2 regions of the Mesorhizobium sp. M0514 genome follow, and region 1 is predicted to be linked to the other one. Evidence: riboswitches for the same ligand, from Rfam matches in the RefSeq annotation. Region 1 holds a riboswitch; the other holds the start of a gene.
The links. Region 1 has a riboswitch for S-adenosylmethionine ahead of NKI61_RS00275 (O-succinylhomoserine sulfhydrylase). Riboswitches for the same ligand answer to the same signal wherever they lie in the genome.
Positions count from the first base shown of each region.

Region 2: it holds a riboswitch for S-adenosylmethionine, as region 1 does, so the genes downstream of both, metX (homoserine O-acetyltransferase MetX) here and NKI61_RS00275 (O-succinylhomoserine sulfhydrylase) in region 1, are expected to answer to the same signal.

Region 1 covers NZ_JAMYQZ010000001.1:54,451-57,637, reverse strand. Annotated here, with positions in the region: gene NKI61_RS00280 (ceramide glucosyltransferase) at 1-264, shown strand, start outside; gene NKI61_RS00275 (O-succinylhomoserine sulfhydrylase) at 276-1,466, opposite strand; SAM riboswitch at 1,524-1,601, opposite strand; gene NKI61_RS00270 (2'-deoxycytidine 5'-triphosphate deaminase) at 1,742-2,836, shown strand; gene NKI61_RS00265 (ABC transporter substrate-binding protein) at 2,938-3,187, shown strand, end outside.
Region 2 covers NZ_JAMYQZ010000021.1:73,910-77,096, forward strand. Annotated here, with positions in the region: gene metW (methionine biosynthesis protein MetW) at 1-490, opposite strand, end outside; gene metX (homoserine O-acetyltransferase MetX) at 487-1,656, opposite strand; SAM riboswitch at 1,717-1,794, opposite strand; gene hisC (histidinol-phosphate transaminase) at 1,920-3,029, shown strand; gene NKI61_RS11610 (prephenate/arogenate dehydrogenase family protein) at 3,034-3,187, shown strand, end outside.

The sequences.
Region 1 (3,187 bases):
GTGGCGGCCGCAAGTGCCGGCATCAGCCTGCCGGCCACGGTGTTGGCCGTGCTGACGGCGGCCTACATTCCCGAATGCGCGCTGGCCGCGGCCAAGGGCTGGCACCTGTCGCTGCGCATGGTCCCGGCGATGATGGTGCGCGACATGATGCTTCCCGCCATCTGGGCGCGCGGCTGGCTGAGCGGCGCCGTCGACTGGCGCGGCAACATCATGACCATCGGCACCAAGACGGCCGAACTGGAAGAGGTTTCGTCGGGAGCGTGACGCCTCGCGGCCTATCCGGCTGCCTTCAGCGCCTGCGCAACGTCCTCCAGCAGATCGTCCGTATCCTCAAGACCGACCGACAGCCTGAGCGTTCCCGGCCCGATGCCAAGCTCGGCGCGAGCTTCGTCGCTGAGGTTCTTGTGCGTGGTGGTCGCCGGATGGGTGATCAGGCTCTTGGCGTCGCCGAGATTGTTGGAGATCAGCACGATGTCGAGCGCGTTCTGCAAGGCGAAGGCCGCCTGCTTGCCGCCCTTGACGTCGAGGCAGATCAGCGTCGATCCGCCTGTCATCTGCTTCTTGACGATGTCGGCCTGCGGGTGGTCGGCGCGGCCGGGATAGATGACGCGGGCGATTTCCGGCCGTCCTGCCAGGAAATCCGCGATCTTGGCCGCGCTTTCCGTCTGCTGGCGCACCCGAACCGGCAGCGTCTCCAGGCCCTTGAGCAGCGTCCAGGCGTTGAACGGCGACAGGCTCGGGCCGGTGTGGCGGAAATAGTCGTGCAAATTCTCGTCGATCCATTTCTTGTCCGACAGGATGATGCCGCCGAGACAGCGTCCCTGGCCGTCAATGTGCTTGGTCGCGGAGTAGACGACGATATGGGCGCCGAGCTGCAAGGGCTTCTGCTGCAAGGGCGTGGCAAAGACATTGTCGACGATCAGCCTGGCGCCGATCGAGGTGGCGAGCGCCGCCACCGCTGCGATGTCGACCACTTCCAGCGTCGGATTGGTCGGGCTTTCCAGGAAGAACAGTTTCGTGTTCGGCCGCACCGCCTTTTCCCAGTTGGCGATGTCGGTGCCGTCGACCAGCGTTGCCTCGATGCCGTATTTCGGCGCCAGCGTCTCCACCACCCAGCGGCAGGAGCCGAACAGCGCGCGCGCCGCAACGATATGGTCGCCGGCCTTGGCGCTGCACAGGAGCGCTGCCGTCACCGCCGCCATGCCGGACGCCGTTGCGCGCGCATCTTCGGCACCCTCCAGCGCGCACATGCGCTTTTCGAACATGTCGACGGTAGGGTTGGCATAGCGCGAATAGATGAAGCCCGGCTCCTCGCCCTTGAAACGGGCCTCGGCAGCCTGCGCCGTCTCGTAGACATAGCCTTGGGTGAGGTACATCGCTTCGGACGTCTCGCCGAACTGGGAACGCAGCGTTCCCCCGTGCACGAGTGCGGTCTGAGGTTTCCAGTTACGCTTCTTGGTGCTCATGGCTTTTGTTCCAGACACAAAAAAACCGGCCGCGAAAGTCGCAACCGGTCCATATGGCCTTGCGGCCCGACGGTCCTTTAGCGACTTGTTTAACGTGGCTGCAAGCCGACCGGCCAAATCACCACGGGATAACCACCCTTTAGACCTCACCTGCGCTTGCGTCAATTGCCGGCTTCATTAAGAGGTTTGTACCAGGCAGGTTCCGCAATAATATCCAGCGGTTTTGCGGCAAGAACCTGCCACAAAGAGACCGACCTTGGAGCGGAGCCAGCCTTTTGCGGCAGACAGGCATTCTTCCCGATCAGGACATTTCCGCGCTGTTTCAGTCCGGCGCGCTGAAGTCGCCGCGCGCGCTCGATGTCGACCAGGTGCAGCCGGCGAGCCTCGATCTCAGGCTCGGCGACAAGGCTTTTCGCGTGCGCGCCTCCTTCCTGCCGGGTCCCGATCATCTGGTGGCCGACAAGCTTCACCGGCTGAAATTGCACGAATTCAGTCTCGCCGAGGGCGCGGTGCTGGAAACCGGCTGCGTCTACATCGTGCCGCTGCTCGAAAGCCTGGCGCTGCCCCCAAACGTGTCGGCCTCGGCCAACCCGAAGAGCTCGACCGGCCGGCTCGACATCTTCACCCGGGTGATGACCGATCGCGGCCATGAGTTCGACAAGATCGCCCCCGGCTATCACGGGCCGCTTTATCTCGAAGTCAGTCCACGCACCTTCCCGATCGTCGTACGCGCCGGATCGAGGCTGTCGCAGATCCGCTTTCGCACTGGCAACGCGCTGTTGTCGGAGGCAGAACTGAACGAATTGCACCGCGCCGAGATGCTGGTGGCGACCGAGCCGCCCAACATTTCCGGCGGCGGCATTGCGCTGTCGATCGATCTTGACGGCGACCAGAACGGCCTGGTCGGCTATCGCGGCAAGCATCACACCGGCTTGGTCGATGTCGACAAGCGCGCCGCCCAGGATGCCGTCGATTTCTGGGAGCCGCTCTATAAGAGCGGCGCCGGCGAACTGGTGCTCGACCCGGACGAGTTCTACATCCTGGTCAGCCGCGAAGCCGTGCACGTGCCGCCGCTCTACGCCGCCGAGATGACGCCCTTCGATCCGCTGGTTGGCGAATTCCGTGTTCACTATGCCGGCTTCTTCGATCCGGGCTTCGGCCATTCGGCCTCAGGCGGCACCGGCAGCCGGGCGGTGCTCGAAGTGCGCAGCCACGAAGTGCCGTTCATCCTCGACCACGGCCAGATCGTCGGCCGGCTGGTCTACGAACACATGCTGAAGCGGCCGCAGGCGCTTTACGGCACCGATCTCGGCTCGAATTACCAGGCGCAAGGCCTCAAGCTCTCCAAGCATTTCCGCCCCGCCGGCTGAACCTTCGATCACCGTCAGGCAAAATACTTGCCTGCGCTGCCTCACCATGCTTGGCTGCCTTTCGGTGGCCGGCAAGAGAACGGCGCGCAAGGGGAACCAAAATGCAGATTTCAAGATGGATCATATCGGCAGCGGGCGCTGCCATGCTGGTGATATCGGCCGGCTCGCTGGCTGAGGCGCAGGAGAAATTGAAGATCGGCACCGAGGGCGCTTATCCGCCCTTCAACACCATCACCGCGGACGGCAAGATCGAGGGCTTCGACATCGACATTGCCAATGCGCTGTGTGCGCAGATGAAGGTCGAGTGCGAGATCGTCACCCAGGACTGGGACGGCATCATCCCGGCGCTGC
Region 2 (3,187 bases), on a different contig from region 1:
CCTCGACCAGATTGACGAAGTCGCGGATGGTGCAGAAATGGATGTTGGGCGTGTCGTACCAGGAATAGGGCAGGTCCGCGGTCACCGGCATCCGGCCATTGACGAACAGCGACAGCCGCACCCGCCAGTGGCCGAAATTGGGGAAGGAGACGATGGCGCGGTTGCCGATTCGCAGCAGCTCGTCGAGCACCAGCTTCGGGTTGCGGGTCGCCTGCAGCGTCTGAGACAGGACGACGAAGTCAAAACCCTTGTCCGGATAGAATTCGAGGTCGGTATCGGCATCGCCCTGGATGACCGAGAGACCGCGCGCCACGCATTCATTGACGCCGCGCTGCGACAGCTCCAGCCCGCGGCCGTCGACCTGCTTGGTCTCCTGCAGGAGTTCGAGCAGCAGGCCGTCGCCGGAGCCGACATCGAGCACCCGCGACTGCGGCGGTATCAGGTTGGCCACGACTTCGAGGTCGACGCGCTGGCTGCCATTGACGCTCATGAGGCGAGCCCCCTTGCGCGGGCCGCCGAGCCGATGAAGCCCTTGATGGCGGCAAACAGTTCGGGTTCATCGAGCAGGAAGGCATCATGGCCGCGGTCGGTGTCGATCTCGACGAAGGAGACGGAGGCGCCGGCGGCGTTGAGCGCATGCACGATCGAGCGGCTCTCCTCGGTCGGGAACAGCCAGTCCGAGGTGAAGGACACCAGGCAGAAGCGGGTCTTGGTCCCGGCAAAGGCATCTGCCAACCGGCCGCCATGGTCGGCGGCGAGGTCGAAATAATCCATCGAACGGGTCATGTAGAGGTAGGAGTTGGCGTCGAAGCGGTCGACGAATGTCATGCCCTGGTGGCGCAGATAGCTTTCGATCTGGAAATCTGCGTCGAAACCGAAGGTCAGTGCTTCGCGGTCCTGCAGATTGCGGCCGAATTTCCGATGCAGGGCGGCTTCCGACAGATAGGTGATGTGGGCGGCCATGCGCGCCACGGCGAGCCCCTTTTCCGGGCGCTTGCCGTGCTCGAAATATTTGCCGCCATGCCAGTCCGGATCGGCCATGACGGCCTGCCGGCCGACCTCGTGGAAGGCGATGTTCTGCGAGGAATGGCGTGCGCCTGTGGCGATCGGCAGGGCCGAGAAGACGCGCTCGGAATAGCACGATGCCCATTCCAGCACCTGCATGCCGCCCATCGAGCCGCCGAGCACGCAAAACAGCTTTTCGATGCCGAAATGGTCGACCAGCATCAATTGCGCCCGCACCATGTCGCGGATGGTGATGATTGGCAGGTCGAGGCCGTAGGGCTTGCCGGTGGCGGGATTGGTCGAGGCCGGACCGGTGGAGCCGAGGCACCCGCCGATGACGTTGGAGCAGATGACGAAGAAGCGGTTGGTGTCGATGATCTTGCCGGGACCGATCAGCACTTCCCACCAGCCGGGCTTGCCGGTCACCGGATTGGTGTTGGCGACATGCTGGTCGCCGGTCAGCGCGTGGCAGACCAGGATGGCGTTGGTGCGGGCATCGTTGAGGGTGCCATAGGTCTGGTAGGCGATCTGGAACGGCGACAAAAGCGTGCCGGCGTCGAGCTTCAGCGGCTTGTCAGGGCCAAAACGCAACACCGGGCTCGACGGGCTGTCGGCCTCGTTGTTGGTTTTTGTAGCGCGGAGCGCGGCCATGTGACTCTCCTTGCCCGCCGTCAGGCAATAAAAAACCGGCAATGCGATCGCAAAGCCGGTTACGTCACGCAAACGGCCCTTTAGCGAGTTGTTTAACGTGGCTGCAAGCCGACCGGCCAAATCACCACGGAACTGTTGCGTTCTTCTAGAACTCGTGCGGCCCGGCGTCAACGGCCAGCTATGCCCGCCTCTCGACATTCGCGGCTACGGCTTGTATTTCCGCTGCGGCCTCCGGACGGAGGCATTCTGGATGGATTTGCGACATGGACAAGACAGCGGGCAAGGCACGGCCGACGCCCCGCGCGGGCATCATGGACATCGACGCCTATGTACCGGGCAAGAGCACGGCACCTGCCGGCGTCGCCAAGGTCCATAAATTGTCGTCGAACGAGAACCCGCTCGGCCCGTCGCCGAAGGCGATCGAGGCCGCGCGCGAAGTGGCCAGCAAGCTTGATGTCTATCCCGACGGCACCGCCCGCCGGCTGCGCGAGGCGATCGCCGAGGTGCACGGCCTCAACCCGGCAAACATCATCTGCTCCAACGGTTCCGACGAGATACTTGGCCTGCTGGCGCAGACCTATCTTGCGCCAGGCGATGAGGCGATTTTTACCGAACATGCCTTCATGGTCTACAAGATCTACATTCAGTCGGCGGGGGCCAAGCCGGTTGCTGTGAAGGAAACCGAGGAGCGCGCCGACGTCGACGCGATCCTGGCCGCGGTGACGCCGCGGACCAAAATCATCTTCCTCGCCAATCCCAACAACCCGACCGGCACCTATCTGCCGTTCCAGGAGGTCCGCCGCCTGCATGCCGCGCTCCCAGGCAACGTGCTTCTGGTGCTGGACGCGGCCTATGCCGAGTATGTCAGGCGCAATGACTATGAGGCAGGTATCGAGCTGGCGGGCAGCGCGCAGAATGTGGTCATGACCCGCACCTTCTCCAAGCTCGGCCTTGGCGGCGCGCGCATCGGCTGGATGTATGGCCCACTGCACATCGTCGATGCCATCAACCGCATCCGCGGCCCTTTCAACGTCAACGCAACAGCGATCGAGGCCGGCATTGCCGCCATCCGCGACCGCGCCCATGTCGAGCGCAGTTCGTTGCACAACGAGACCTGGCTTACCTGGTTGAATGAAGAACTGACGAAGCTTGGGCTGCGCGTGACGCCCAGCGTCGGCAATTTCGTCCTCATCCACTTTCCCGACGACAAGAGGCATTCGGCTGAGGCGGCGGACGATTACCTCACCCAGCGCGGCTATATATTGCGGCGCGTTACCGGCTATGGCTTTCCCAATGCGCTGCGCATGAGCGTCGGCACCGAAGAAGCAAATCGCGGCGTCATCGATGCCCTCACGACATTCCTGAAAAGCTGAAACAATGACAGCACCGATGTTTGAAAAGATCGCGCTGGTCGGCATCGGCCTGATCGGCTCGTCGCTGGCCCGCATCATCCGCCGCGAGGGCCTGGCCCGCCATGTCGCCATCGCGACGCGCAGCCCGGCCACGCTGGCGCGGGCGAAGGAGCTCGGTC